DNA from 4 places in the Streptomyces sp. NPDC002779 genome. Region 3 is predicted to be linked to each of the others. Evidence: riboswitches for the same ligand, from Rfam matches in the RefSeq annotation. Region 3 holds a riboswitch; each other region holds the start of a gene.

Evidence for each region. Region 3 has a riboswitch for cobalamin ahead of ACFYW5_RS09240 (prenyltransferase/squalene oxidase repeat-containing protein). Riboswitches for the same ligand answer to the same signal wherever they lie in the genome.
Region 1: another riboswitch for cobalamin. It lies ahead of ACFYW5_RS22395 (cobalamin biosynthesis protein); the one in region 3 lies ahead of ACFYW5_RS09240 (prenyltransferase/squalene oxidase repeat-containing protein).
Region 2: another riboswitch for cobalamin. It lies ahead of ACFYW5_RS26260 (energy-coupling factor ABC transporter permease); the one in region 3 lies ahead of ACFYW5_RS09240 (prenyltransferase/squalene oxidase repeat-containing protein).
Region 4: another riboswitch for cobalamin. It lies ahead of ACFYW5_RS02115 (ribonucleoside-diphosphate reductase subunit alpha); the one in region 3 lies ahead of ACFYW5_RS09240 (prenyltransferase/squalene oxidase repeat-containing protein).

What each region holds. Positions count from the first base shown of each region.
Region 1 is NZ_JBIAQC010000007.1:422,772-425,969, forward strand. It holds gene ACFYW5_RS22390 (cobyric acid synthase) at 1-623, opposite strand, end outside; gene ACFYW5_RS22395 (cobalamin biosynthesis protein) at 620-1,561, opposite strand; cobalamin riboswitch at 1,682-1,824, opposite strand; gene ACFYW5_RS22400 (hypothetical protein) at 2,031-2,252, opposite strand; gene ACFYW5_RS22405 (anion permease) at 2,284-3,198, opposite strand, start outside.
Region 2 is NZ_JBIAQC010000010.1:5,958-9,155, reverse strand. It holds gene ACFYW5_RS26270 (LysR family transcriptional regulator) at 1-772, shown strand, start outside; gene ACFYW5_RS26265 (hypothetical protein) at 868-1,077, shown strand; cobalamin riboswitch at 1,189-1,372, shown strand; gene ACFYW5_RS26260 (energy-coupling factor ABC transporter permease) at 1,402-2,109, shown strand; gene ACFYW5_RS26255 (energy-coupling factor ABC transporter substrate-binding protein) at 2,106-2,468, shown strand; gene cbiQ (cobalt ECF transporter T component CbiQ) at 2,475-3,198, shown strand, end outside.
Region 3 is NZ_JBIAQC010000002.1:808,324-811,521, reverse strand. It holds gene ACFYW5_RS09250 (aldehyde dehydrogenase) at 1-12, opposite strand, end outside; gene ACFYW5_RS09245 (MBL fold metallo-hydrolase) at 131-1,156, shown strand; cobalamin riboswitch at 1,181-1,342, shown strand; gene ACFYW5_RS09240 (prenyltransferase/squalene oxidase repeat-containing protein) at 1,455-2,663, shown strand; gene ACFYW5_RS09235 (SCO2322 family protein) at 2,660-3,198, shown strand, end outside.
Region 4 is NZ_JBIAQC010000001.1:465,646-468,843, reverse strand. It holds gene ACFYW5_RS02115 (ribonucleoside-diphosphate reductase subunit alpha) at 1-1,387, opposite strand, end outside; cobalamin riboswitch at 1,509-1,651, opposite strand; gene ACFYW5_RS02110 (GNAT family N-acetyltransferase) at 1,687-2,193, opposite strand; gene mctP (monocarboxylate uptake permease MctP) at 2,267-3,198, opposite strand, start outside.

The DNA.
Region 1 (3,198 bases), on a different contig from region 3:
TCCAGCAGCGAGACGTCACCGCGGAACTTGTTGACCAGGAACCCGGCGACGAGTTCCTGGTCCTCCCGGGAGAGGAGCGCCACCGTCCCGAAGAAGGAGGCGAAGACGCCCCCGCGGTCGATGTCACCCACCACCAGCACGGGCAGCCCGGCGCGGCGCGCGACGCCCATGTTGACGATGTCGGTGCGCCGCAGATTGATCTCGGCCGGCGAACCGGCCCCCTCGCAGATCACGGCGTCATACGTGCCCCGCAGCTCGGCGAGGCAGTCGAGCACGGTCCCGAGGAGCTGCTGCTGCCGCCCGCCGTGATAGCCGCGCGCGCTCAACTCGCCCACCGGCTTGCCCATGAGCACGACCTGACTGCTCTGCTCGCCGCCCGGCTTGAGCAGCACCGGGTTCATCAGCGCGGTCGGTTCGACGCGGCAGGCCTGCGCCTGCATGGCCTGCGCCCGGCCGATCTCGGCGCCCTCGCGGGTGACGAAGGAGTTCAGCGACATGTTCTGCGCCTTGAAGGGCGCGACCTTCACCCCCTGCCGGACCAGCCAGCGGCAGATCCCGGCGGTGACGACACTCTTGCCGGCGTCGGAGGTGGTACCGGCGACCAGGAGACCTCCGCCGTTCATGACCGCCTCCCCGCCACGACGCGGCGCGCGACGACGCTGACCGCCAGCGCCAGCCAGCTCACCCGCCGGGACAGCCGTACGGCCCGTTCGATGTCCCCGACCTCCACAGCACGCCCTTCCCCGTTCAGCACCGGCCGGTGCTCGATCCGTCCGCCGTACGACAAGGTCCCCCCGAGCCGCACCCCCAGCGCCCCCGCGAACGACGCCTCCACGGGCCCGGCGTTGGGGCTCGGATGCCGCGCCGCGTCAGCCCGCCAGGCCCGCACCGCACCCCGGGGATCGCCTCCGGCGACGGCGGCGAGTACGGCGGTCAGCCGCGCCCCGGGCCACCCGGCGACGTCGTCGAGGCGGGCGGAGGCCCAGCCGTAGCGCCGGTAACGGGGCGACTTGTGGCCGACCATGGCGTCGAGGGTGTTCACCGCCCGGAACCCGAGGAGCCCCGGCACCGAGCCCACGGCCCCCCACACCAGTGCTCCCACGACGGCGTCGGAGGTGTTCTCGGCGACGGACTCCACCACCGCCCGCGCGATCCCGTCGGCGTCCAGCGCCTGCGGATCCCGCCCGCACAGATGCGGCAGCCGCGCCCGCGCCGCCTCGACGTCCCCCGCCCGCAGCGCTCGCCCGACGGTCCGGGCCTCCCGCCCGAGCGAAGTCCCCCCGACCACCGCCCAGGTGGCGGCAGCGGTCAGCGCGACGGAAGCGGCGGGGGAGCGGCGTACCGCACGGGAGGCGAGCGCACCCACGGCGACGGCGCCACCGGCGCACACGGCGGTGTGCAGCGCGCCCCGGCCCCGGTCGTCCCGCCACAGCCGCCGTTCCACGGCGCTCGCGGCCCGCCCGAACACGGCGACCGGATGCCCGCGGCGGGGATCGCCGAGGATCAGGTCACCGAGGAGGCCGGCGGCGGCGCCGTACGCGAAGACGCGATCGGCCCGCATCGGCTCAGCCGGCCGACGGGTCGGCCGGAACCCCGGCGTCGGGGGTCGTGCATCTCGGAGCCTGTGTCAGACGGCAGCCGCGCATGGCGATATGTCCTCACTCAGGGTGTCCACGCCCTGGTTCGACTAGACCGGCGGTGAGAGTTCCTGGCTCCCGGGGCTTCCTACCCCGGTGACAGTGGCGGGACCGCGCCGGAATCGCACCGGCTTCCTCTCCTGCCGCCGTAAATGGCTCCGGCAGTCCACCACGGGCCCGGAACAGCCGTCAACTTGCTGTTGACCTGCGAGAGGAGAGTGTGCTGAGGCCCACACCGGGTCCGGCCGGGCGGGGTTGGCCCCTGGGGTCACCCGCCCCCGGCCGACTGCCCGCAAGTGCCTTGCGCGACCGCGCGCGTACGCGAAAGCGCCCTGCCCCGAACACCCCGTAAGGGGCACCGGAACAGGGCGCGAGCCCGTCGCGCGAGGCGCGTCAGACCACGATCAGATAGATCCCGTACGCCACAGCCGCCGCGCACGCCGCGAAACACGCGTACGCGCCGGTGACCGCCAGTCCCGCGGAGCCCCCCTGCTCCGCGGCCCGCTCGCGCCGCGTCAGACCCGCGATGCCGAGGGTGAACAGGGCCACCAGGGCCACGGTGACCACGAGGCTGACGCCGAAGACGGAGCCGAGAGCCGCCCAGTCGATCTTCATGATGCTGCTTCCTTGAGTATCCGGTCGGGGGTCAGACGCGGGCCGACGGCGTCGGGCCCCCGGCCGGGGCCGGGATCGTCGCCGCGAGCTCCTCGGTCACCGGGCCGGCGGGCGGCGGCGTGACGGCCGCCATCGCCGTGGTCACGACACCCGCGGGCTCCTCGGTCTCGTTGACGTTGGTGTGGTCGACGATCTCGCGGCGGGACACCTTCCAGATGGCCGCGCTGGAGCCGACCAGGAACACCGCCACGACCGCCGTGCCCCAGGGGCCGAAGTTCGTGACCCACTCGGCCAGCGCACCGACGAGCGCCGCGGCCGGCAGCGTCAGGCCCCACGCGACGAACATCCGCGTCGCCGTGGACCAGCGGACGACGCCGCCCTTGCGGCCGAGGCCCGCGCCCATCACCGCACCGGAGACGGAGTGCGTGGTGGAGAGGGAGAAACCGAGGTGGGAGGAGGCCAGGATGACCGTCGCCGCGCTGGTCTGGGCGGCGAAGCCCTGCTGCGGCTGGAGGTCGGTCAGGCCCTTGCCCATGGTGCGGATGATCCGCCAGCCACCGAGGTAGGTGCCGAGCGCGATGGCCACGCCCGCGGAGAGGATGACCCACATCGGCGGGTCCGAGTCGGGCGCCAGGGTGCCGCCGGCGACGAGGGCGAGGGTGATGATGCCCATCGTCTTCTGCGCGTCGTTGGTGCCGTGGGCGAGGGAGACCAGGCCGGCGGAGGCGATCTGGCCGGCGCGGTAGCCCTTCTCGGAGGACTGGCTGCCGTCGGCCTTCTTGCCCAGGGAGTACATCAGCTTCGTCGCGAGCATCGCCGCGAGGCCCGCGACCAGCGGGGCGGCGATCGCCGGGATGAGGACCTTGGTGACGAGCACGTCGCCGTGGACCGCGCCGACGCCCGCCGAGGCGATGGTCGCGCCGATCAGGCCGCCCATGAGGGCGTG
Region 2 (3,198 bases), on a different contig from region 3:
GGAGCCCGGCCGCGTCACCCTCACCCCCGCCGGACACGAGCTGCTGCCGGCCGCCCGGCGCGCCCTCGGCGACCTCGCGGACGCACTGGCCGCCGCCCGGGCCGTCGGCGCGGGCCGGGCCGGCCGGCTGCGCATCGGTTTCGCCGCCTCCCTCGCCCTGACCGTCCTGCCCCGCCTGCTCCGCGACTTCCGGCAGCGGTTCCCCGCCGTGCACCTGGACATCCGCGAGATGACCACCACCCCGCAGATCGCCGCCCTGCACGACGGGAGCCTCGACATCGGCCTGCTGCGGGAGCCCGATGACACCGACCCGGAGCTGGCGTTCCGGACGGTGCTCACCGAACCCTTCGTCGCCGTGCTGCCGTCCGCCCACCCCCTGGCCGCCCAACGCACGGTGCGTCCGGCGCAGTTGGCGGGCTCACCCTTCGTGCTGCTTCCCCGCGAGGCCGGACCGCTTCTGCACGACCGGATCACCGGCCTGTGCACCGCGGCGGGCTTCACCCCTCATGTCGTTCAGCACGCCGTGGAGTGGCAGACCGTGTGCGCGCTCGTCGAGACCGGTCTGGGGGTCTCCCTCGCCCCGGCCGGTATTCGCCGTATGCGGCTGAAGGGCGTCGCTTTCCGCGGGGTCGGGCCCGGCACCGCGCGCACGCGCGTCGCCGTCGCCTGGCGGAAGGGCGACGAGAACCCACTGGTGACCCACCTGCTGGAGACGGTCAGCGGGCCGGTCCGCGAGAGCCCGCACCGCCGGACGCCAGCCTCTTCCAGGTGAATTGCCCGGTCTGGTTGACTTCGAGGCGGGGGTGCGCGGTACCTCCCGATCGGGTTCTTACACGGTGTGGGCCCCGATGCCGAAGGAGAGCAGCCATGCGCGTACGCGTCACTCTCGTCCCCGCCGCCCTGACCGCCGCGGTTCTCGCCGCCGCCGGTGACGCCGCCGCCCACGACGCCCCCGGCGTGCATGTCTCCAACAACGCGCCCGTGGTCACCGTGGTCAACACCGTCGAGATCAACGACCCGCTGGAGGACGTGCTGGAGCACACCCTCAACTTCGGGGACGGCTACAGCTGGGACTGACCCCCCGCCCGCCCGGGAACCGGGCGCCGCCGGTGCGCGCCCCGGCGCGTGTGCGGGCGTGCGCCGTCCTTGCGCCCCTGGGGAGCGCTTGTCAGCCGACCTGATCAGGCACTACTGTCACCACGCCTTGGTGAACGGGAAATCCGGTGTGATGCCGGTGCGGCCCTCGCCACTGTGATCGGGAAGTCCGGCTCCGGCCCTCGCGGGCAGCCACTGGGTCCTCGGACCCGGGAAGGCGGAGTACGGGCGGTGTCACCCGTCAGCCAGGAGACCGGCCAAGGCGCGTCAACCATCCACGAGGTGCTGGAGAGGGTCTGCTGAGCCATGCACATAGCCGAGGGATTTCTGCCTCCGGCGCACGCCGTCGCCTGGGGCGTCGCGTCCGCGCCGTTCGTCGTCCACGGAGTCCGGTCACTCACCCGTGAGGTCAGGGAACACCCGGAGAGCACCCTGCTCCTCGGCGCCTCCGGTGCCTTCACCTTCGTCCTGTCCGCTCTCAAACTGCCCTCCGTGACCGGAAGCTGCTCCCACCCCACCGGCACCGGCCTGGGCGCCATCCTCTTCCGGCCGCCGATCATGGCGGTCCTGGGCACCATCACCCTGCTCTTCCAGGCGCTGCTGCTCGCGCACGGCGGCCTGACCACCCTCGGCGCCAACGTCTTCTCCATGGCGATCGTCGGGCCCTGGGCCGGATACGCCGTCTACAAGCTGCTACGGCGCTACGACGTGCCGCTGATGGGCGCCGTGTTCTGCGGCGCGTTCGTCGCCGACCTGTCCACCTACTGCGTCACCAGCGTTCAGCTGGCGCTCGCGTTCCCCGACCCGAGCAGCGGGTTCCTGGGCGCGCTCGGCAAGTTCGGCTCCATCTTCGCCGTCACGCAGATCCCGCTCGCGGTGAGCGAGGGACTTCTCACCGTGCTCGTGATGCGGCTGCTGGTGCAGTCCAGCAAGGGGGAACTGACCCGGCTCGGCGTGCTCCTGACCGACGGCAAGCGGGCCCGGACCGAGTCGAGCGAGGCGGTGGCCCGATGAGCCGCAACACGAAGATCAACCTGCTGCTCCTGCTGGCCGTGGCGCTGCTCGCGGTGATGCCGCTCGTCCTCGGTCTCGGCGACCACAAAGAGGAGCCCTTCACCGGCGCCGACGCCGAGGCGGAGACGGCCATCACCGAGATCGACCCGGACTACGAACCCTGGTTCTCGCCCCTGTACGAACCTCCCTCCGGGGAGATCGAGTCGGCGCTGTTCGCCCTCCAGGCAGCGCTCGGCGCGGGCGTCCTGTGCTACTACTTCGGCCTGCGGCGCGGCCGCAAGCAGGGTGAACAGCGGGCGCTGGAACGGGATGCCGTGGGCGCGCGGGGTGCCGGGGAGTCCGACCGCGAAGGGGTCTGATCCCCGGTGCTGCCGATCGACGCGGCGGCGCACAGCAGTCGCTGGCGCCGGCGCCATCCCGTGGACAAGGCCGTGCTCGGGCTCGGCCTGACCGTGCTCGCGATCTCCCTGCCGCCGTGGCCGGGCGCCGCCCTGGTCCTTGTGACGTCCCTGATCGTCCTGCTCGGTCCGGCGGGTGTGCCGGGCCGGAAGCTGTGGCGCGCCTACCGGGTGCCGCTGGGTTTCTGTGTGACCGGTGCGGCCACGCTGCTCGTCCAGGTGGGCGGGCCGCAGGGGTTCGTCTCCCTCGCCGACGACGGTGCGCTGCGCGCCGGGGAGTTGCTGCTGCGCACCTCGGCGGCCTCCCTGGGCGTGCTGCTGTTCGCGTTCACCACGCCGATGTCGGATCTGCTGCCCCGGCTGGTGAAGGCCGGGATACCGGCGGCCGTGGTCGACGTGGCGCTGGTGACGTACCGGATGAGTTTCCTGCTGCTGGACTCGATGCGCCGGGTCCGGGAGGCGCAGGCCGCGCGGCTCGGGCACACCACGCGGGCCGCGACCTGGCGGTCCCTGGGCGGGCTCGGGGCCACCGCCTTCGTGCGGGCCTTCGAGCGGGCCGTGCGGCTGCAGTCCGGGCTCGCCGGACGCGGCTACGACGGCACGCTGCGCGTACTGGTGCCCGAGGCCCGCGTCTCCGCCCGTTTCACGGCCGCGAGCTGCGCGCTCCTCGTCGCGCTGGCCGCCCTCACCC
Region 3 (3,198 bases):
GAGCTCGGTCATGGCCGACGCCTCCTGCGGAGCTGAGCACTGTTTCTGACGCTGCACTGTTTCTGACGCTGCCTCAGAACTGATACCAGTTCTAGTTATAGTGGGCAATGACCGCGACGCGGAGGGGCAGATGACGAGAACCCACGATCACGGCGGGGGCGTTCGCTCCCTCCAGGTCCCCATCCCGGACAACCCGCTCGGCCACACCCTCGTCTACGTCGTCGACACCGACCGCGGGCCCGTGCTGATCGACACGGGCTGGGACGACCCGGCCTCCTGGGACACCCTCGCCGAGGGCCTGACGGCCTGCGGTACGTCCGTCGGTGAGGTCCACGGCGTGGTCGTCACCCACCACCACCCCGACCACCACGGCCTGTCCGGCGCCGTGCGCGAGGCCTCCGGCGCCTGGATCGCGATGCACGAGGCGGACACGGCGATCGTGCGCCGCGCCCGCTCGGCCGAACCCGAGCGCTGGTTCGCGTACATGGCGGCGAAGCTCACCGCGGCAGGCGCCCCCGAGGAGCATGTGGCCCCGCTGCGCTGCGCCCGCCGCCGTGCCCTGCCCGGCCTCTCCCCCGCCCTCCCGGACCGCGAGATCGTCCCGGGCGAACTCCTCGACCTCCCCGGCCGCCGGCTGCGCGCGATCTGGACCCCGGGCCACACCCCGGGCCACGTCTGCCTGCACCTGGAGGAGGAGCACCCCGAGCAACTCCCCGGCCACGGGCGCCTGTTCTCCGGCGACCACGTCCTGCCGGAGATCACCCCGCACATCGGCCTGTACGAGGACCCCGACGACACCACCGTCACCGACCCCCTCGGCGACTACCTGGACTCCCTGGAACGCGTCGCCCGACTGGCCCCCGCCGAGATCCTCCCGGCCCACCAGCACCCCTTCACCGGCGCGGAGGCCCGCGTGCGGGAGCTGCTCACCCACCACGAGACGCGCCTCACCGGCCTCCTCACCCTCCTCCGGGAACCCCTCACCGCCTGGCAGCTCGCCGAGCGCATGGAATGGAACCGCCCCTGGGAGCAGATCCCCTACGGCTCACGCACCATCGCGGTCTCGGAGGCCGAGTCCCACCTGCGCCGACTGGTGAAGCTGGGCAGGGCGGAGACGGTGACGGGGAGCGAGCCGGTGACGTACCGGGCCGTGTGAGGGTTCCGTAAGAGCCGGATGTACGGGCCGGTAGAGTGGCCGCGTCGTCATCACACCCGTACGGGGGGAAGCCGGTGCAATTCCGGCGCTGACCCGCAACCGTGAGCAGCCGAAGAAGCCTTCAGAAGACGAAGAAGCCGAAGAAGCTGCGAGCCGGACTGCCCCGCACGGGTACGTGAAACGGCTCACGTGCGTCGGCAGCCCGCCGCCGCACGGCACCGTCGAGGTCTGCGGAGCCGAGCCGCCCGGGGTCGTCCCGTGCTGCCCGGCTCCCCCCAGGGAGAGGCACCCGCCGATCATGAACGTCCGCCGCAGCGCCGCGGTCCTGGCCGCCACCGCCGTGATCGGCACGGCCACGCCCGTCATGGCCGCGTCCCCGTCACCGTCGCCGTCCGTGGCGATCCCCTCCGGTCTGTACGGCACCGCCGATCCGACGTACGACGGCGTCTGGCGCCAGTCGCTGGCCCTGATCGCCCAGCACAAGTCGGATGTGCGGCCCGCCGCCAAGGCCGTCGACTGGCTGCTCGGCCAGCAGTGCGCGAACGGCGCCTTCGCCCCCTTCCGCGCCGAGCCCGCCAAGGCCTGCGACGCCAAGGTCATGGTCGACACCAACAGCACGGCCGCCGCGGCCCAGGCCCTTGCCCTGGCCGGTGACGGCGACCACATGGACGTCGCCCTCAAGGCGGTCACCTGGCTCAAGAGCGTGCAGAACAAGGACGGCGGCTGGGGCTACACCCCCGGCGGCCCGAGCGACGCCAACTCCACGTCCGTCGTCATCGGCGCCCTCAACGCCGTGGGCCAGGAACCCGACACCACGGTCAAGGGCGGCAAGTCCCCCTACGACGCCCTGCGCGAGCTGGCGCTGCCCTGCGAGGACGGCGGCGCGTTCGCCTACCAGCCCGACAAGAAGGGCAAGCTCACCGCCAACGCGGACGCGACCGCGGCGGCCGTGCTCGGCCTGAAGGGCATGAGCATGGAGTCGGCGAAGGCGGCCGACGACACCGACCTGCGCTGCGCCGACGCCACCGAGCCCGACCGGGTCGCCGCCAACGGCGCCTCCTACCTCGCCGAGGCGATGAAGAAGGACAGCCACCTGATGTCCGCCCTCGCCGGTGCCGAGGACCAGCCCGACTACGGCAACACGGCCGACGCGGTCGTCGCGCTCGCCGTGACGGCCGGCCCGAAGGCGGCGGAGAAGCCGCTGACCTGGCTGGAGAAGAACTCCGCGGACTGGGCGAAGCAGAACGGCCCCGCCGCCTACGCTCAGCTGATCCTCGCGGCCGAGGCGGCCGGGGCGGACCCGCGTGCCTTCGGCGGCACGGACCTGGTGAAGCAGCTCAACGCCACCGGCCCCGAGCCGAGGACGCAGGCCACCGCGAAGGCCGCCGAGAAGGCGGAGGACGACGAGGACGGCGTCAGCGTCTGGTGGATCATCGGCGTGGGCCTGGTCGCGGGCATCGGCGTCGGCTTCCTGTTCACCGGCCGCAACAAGGGGCAGCAGCTGTGACACGCCGGGCCTGCGCACTGCTGCTGGCCGTGCTCGCCCTGTGGGCCGCGGCCCCCTCGGCGCAGGCCGCCGGGTACCGCTACTGGTCCTTCTGGGACCGCGACGGTTCGTCCTGGACGTACGCCACCCTGGGCCCGTCCACGACGGTCCCCTCGGACGGCGACGTCCAGGGGTTCCGCTTCACCCTGAGCGAGGACTCGTCGGACGCGGCGACCCCGCGCGGCACGGCGTCCTTCGGGGCGATCTGCGCGCGGACACCGGCCCGGGACGGCGAGAAGCGGGTGGCCCTGGTGATCGACTTCGGCACCAAGACGGAGTCCCCCTCGGGAGATACCCCGCCGAAGCTCCGCACGGCCTGCGCGCGGGTCGGCGAGGACGCCACCACGGCGGATGCGCTGGCCTCGGTCGCCAAGCCGCTCCGCTACGACTCCAACGCCCTGCTGTGCGCCATCGCGGGCTACCCGAGCGCGGGTTGCGGCGAGAAGGTGGCGAAGTCGGCGCCCGAGAGCACGGAGCAGACGGACGGCCCGTCCGT
Region 4 (3,198 bases), on a different contig from region 3:
CGACGAAGGCACCGAGGTTCACCGACCCCAGGTTGCAGACCGCGGTCTCCCCGTCGTCGGTGACCTCCAGGATCTCGGTGCAGAGGTTGGAGGAGTGGACCACATGGCCCGGCAGGGCGGTCTGGTTGGCGGTGCGGTTGGCGGCGTCCTTGAAGGTCATCCAGCCGTTGCCGGTCTGCGCGAGGGTGCGCATCATGCGGCCGTACAGGTCACGGGCGGGGATGGTCCGGCGGGCGAGCCCGCCGGCCTCCGCCTTGCGGTACGCCGCGTCGAACTCCTCGCCCCACAGGTCGACCAGCTCGGGCACGTCGGCGGGGGAGAACAGGCTCCACGGCTCGTCGGCGTTCACCCGGCGCATGAACTCGTCCGGCACCCAGTGCGCGAGGTTGAGGTTGTGCGTACGGCGGGCGTCCTCGCCGGTGTTGTCGCGCAGCTCCAGGAACTCCTCGATGTCGGAGTGCCAGGTCTCCAGGTAGACCGCGGCGGCTCCCTTGCGGCGGCCGCCCTGGTTCACGGCGGCGACGGAGGCGTCGAGGGTCTTCAGGAACGGGACGATGCCGTTGGAGTGCCCGTTGGTACCGCGGATCAGCGAACCCCGGGCGCGGATGCGGGAGTACGACAGCCCGATGCCGCCGGCGTGCTTGGAGAGCCGGGCGACCTGGTGGTAGCGGTCGTAGATGGAGTCCAGCTCGTCCTTGGGGGAGTCGAGGAGGTAGCAGGACGACATCTGGGGGTGCCGGGTGCCGGAGTTGAAGAGCGTGGGGGAGGAGGGGAGGTAGTCGAGACGGCTCATGAGCCGGTAGAGCGCGGCGACTTCGTCCAGCGCGCGGACGGTGTCGTCCTCGGCGAGACCGGCGGCGACGCGGAGCAGGAAGTGCTGGGGGGTCTCGACGACCTTGCGGGTGAGGGGGTGCCGCAGGAGGTACCGGCTGTGCAGGGTGCGCAGTCCGAAGTAACCGAAGCGGTCGTCGGCGCCCGGGTCGACCAGCGCGTCCAGGCGCTCGGCGTGGATCCGTACGAACTCCGCGGTCCGGTCGGCGATGAGTCCCTCCCGGTGGCCGACCGCGACCGACCCGGTGAAGGACGTGACGCCCTGGGAGGCGGCCTCCTCGCGGATGCCGAGGGTGAGCAGCCGGGCGGCCAGCCGGGAGTAGGCGGGGTCCTCGGAGATGAGCCCGGCCGCCGCCTCGGTGGCCAGCTCGCGCAACTCCGCCTCGTCCGCGCGGGCGGACCGGCCGCGCAGCGCGGCGGCGGCGACCCGGCCGGGGTCGGCGTCGGGGAGGTCGGCGGTCAGCTCGGTCAGGGTCCGCAGCAGCGCGGTTCCGGGACCGTCGGTCTCCACCTGGGCGGCTGAAGCTGAAGCCGGGTCGGCTGGCGCGATGGTCACTGGGGGCTCTCCCTCGCTCGGCACGGGGCCTTGCGGAGGGCAGGAGGCAGCTCACGAGCGCACGGGGCGTCGCGTCCACCGGCCCATTCCTCGAGGCCCGGACGTCTGGCACCCGGACCGGACGGCCGGGTGCGCTGTCGGCAGGTCCTCGGACTGACGATCGGGCACGGATGTGCCCAAGTACACCGTTGCGGGACAGTTCCGGATTCGCACCGGATTCCCCTGCGGCGACAGCGAGCACGAGCATACATCTTGTGCCGCCCCGCGATGTCACCCCCAGATGTTGTGTCGCGTCGGCTTCAGAGCGTCAACTCATAGGTGAGGAGAGTGAAGTCGCCGTGCTCCGGGATGGGGTTCCAGTCGCGTTCCGGGGCGCGCCGGAAGCCGAGGCGCTCGTAGATGCGGTGGGCGGTGTGCATCAGGGCCTGGGTGGACAGGACGATGCCCGTGCACCCCGTCGTCGTGCGCGCCCGGTCGACGCAGGCGCGCACGAGGGCTTCTCCCACGCCCCGGCCGCGGGCCGCGTGCGCCACCGCCAGCATGCGGATCTCCGCCTCCCCGGGGCGGGCGAGATCGGCCATGGGGCCGCCGGCCGGCACGAAGGTGACGCCGCCGAGGAGCCGGTCGCACTCCGCGGCCACCAGGACCTCGGCGGCCGCCGCCCGCTTGGCGACAGCGCGGAGTTCACCGAGGTACCAGTCGGCCTCGCCGAAGGTGAGGAGGCCGTCCTGGAGGTAGGCGCGGGCGGTGATCTCGCCCAGTTCGTCGTGTTCGGCGGGTTCCACCGGCCGGATCTGGAAGTCCATGCGGTCAAGTGTGGACGACGACGGGCCGCCGATGTCCTGCATTTCGGCGGCCCGCTGCGGGTGGGGTTCCCGGTCAGGGAATCGGCTTCAGTTCCTTCTGCACGCCCGGATCGCCCGCGTCCGCCGTGTAGTCCTCGGGGCTCGTCTCGTCGATGCCCTCGGGGGCCTTCGCCGCCCTCAGGACGAAGGTAAGGACCACGGTGACGACCAGGTTCAGCACGAACGCCGTCAGGCCGATGTAGCCGATCTCCCCGATGCCGGGGATCTCCTTCGACGAACCGCCGAAGTGCTTCTGCGTCGGCGAGGCGACACCGTACGCCGCCACCGTGCCGTAGAGCATGCCGACCGCCCAGCCGCCGAGCAGCGCCCAGCGGTGGAACCAGCGGGTGAACAGGCCGCCGACCAGGGCCGGGAAGGTCTGCAGGATCCAGATGCCGCCCAGCAGCTGGAAGTTGATGGCGACCGTCTTGTCCATCGTCAGGACGAAGGCCAGCGCGCCCACCTTCACCAGCAGGGACACGATCTTGGAGACCTTGGTCTCCTGCTGCGGGGTGGCGTCCGGCCTGATGAAGTCCTTGTAGATGTTGCGGGTGAAGAGGTTCGCCGCCGCGATGGACATGATGGCCGCCGGCACCAGGGCGCCGATGCCGATCGCCGCGAAGGCCACGCCCGCGAACCAGTCCGGGAACATGTTCTCGAACAGCTGCGGGATCGCCAGCTGGCCGTTGTCCACCTTCACCCCGGCCGCGATCGCCATGAAGCCGAGCAGCGCGAGCAGACCGAGCATCAGCGAGTACAGCGGCAGGATCGTGGTGTTGCGGCGGATCACCTCACGGCTCCCGGAGGAGAGGGTCGCGGTGATCGAGTGCGGGTACATGAACAGCGCCAGCGCCGAGCCCAGCGCCAGGGTGGCGTACGTCCACTGGCCGGCCTCCGGTGGGACGAGACCGCCCACCCCGGTGGTGGTGAACTTCTCGCCCGCGTCGGCGAAGATGTCGTCGAACC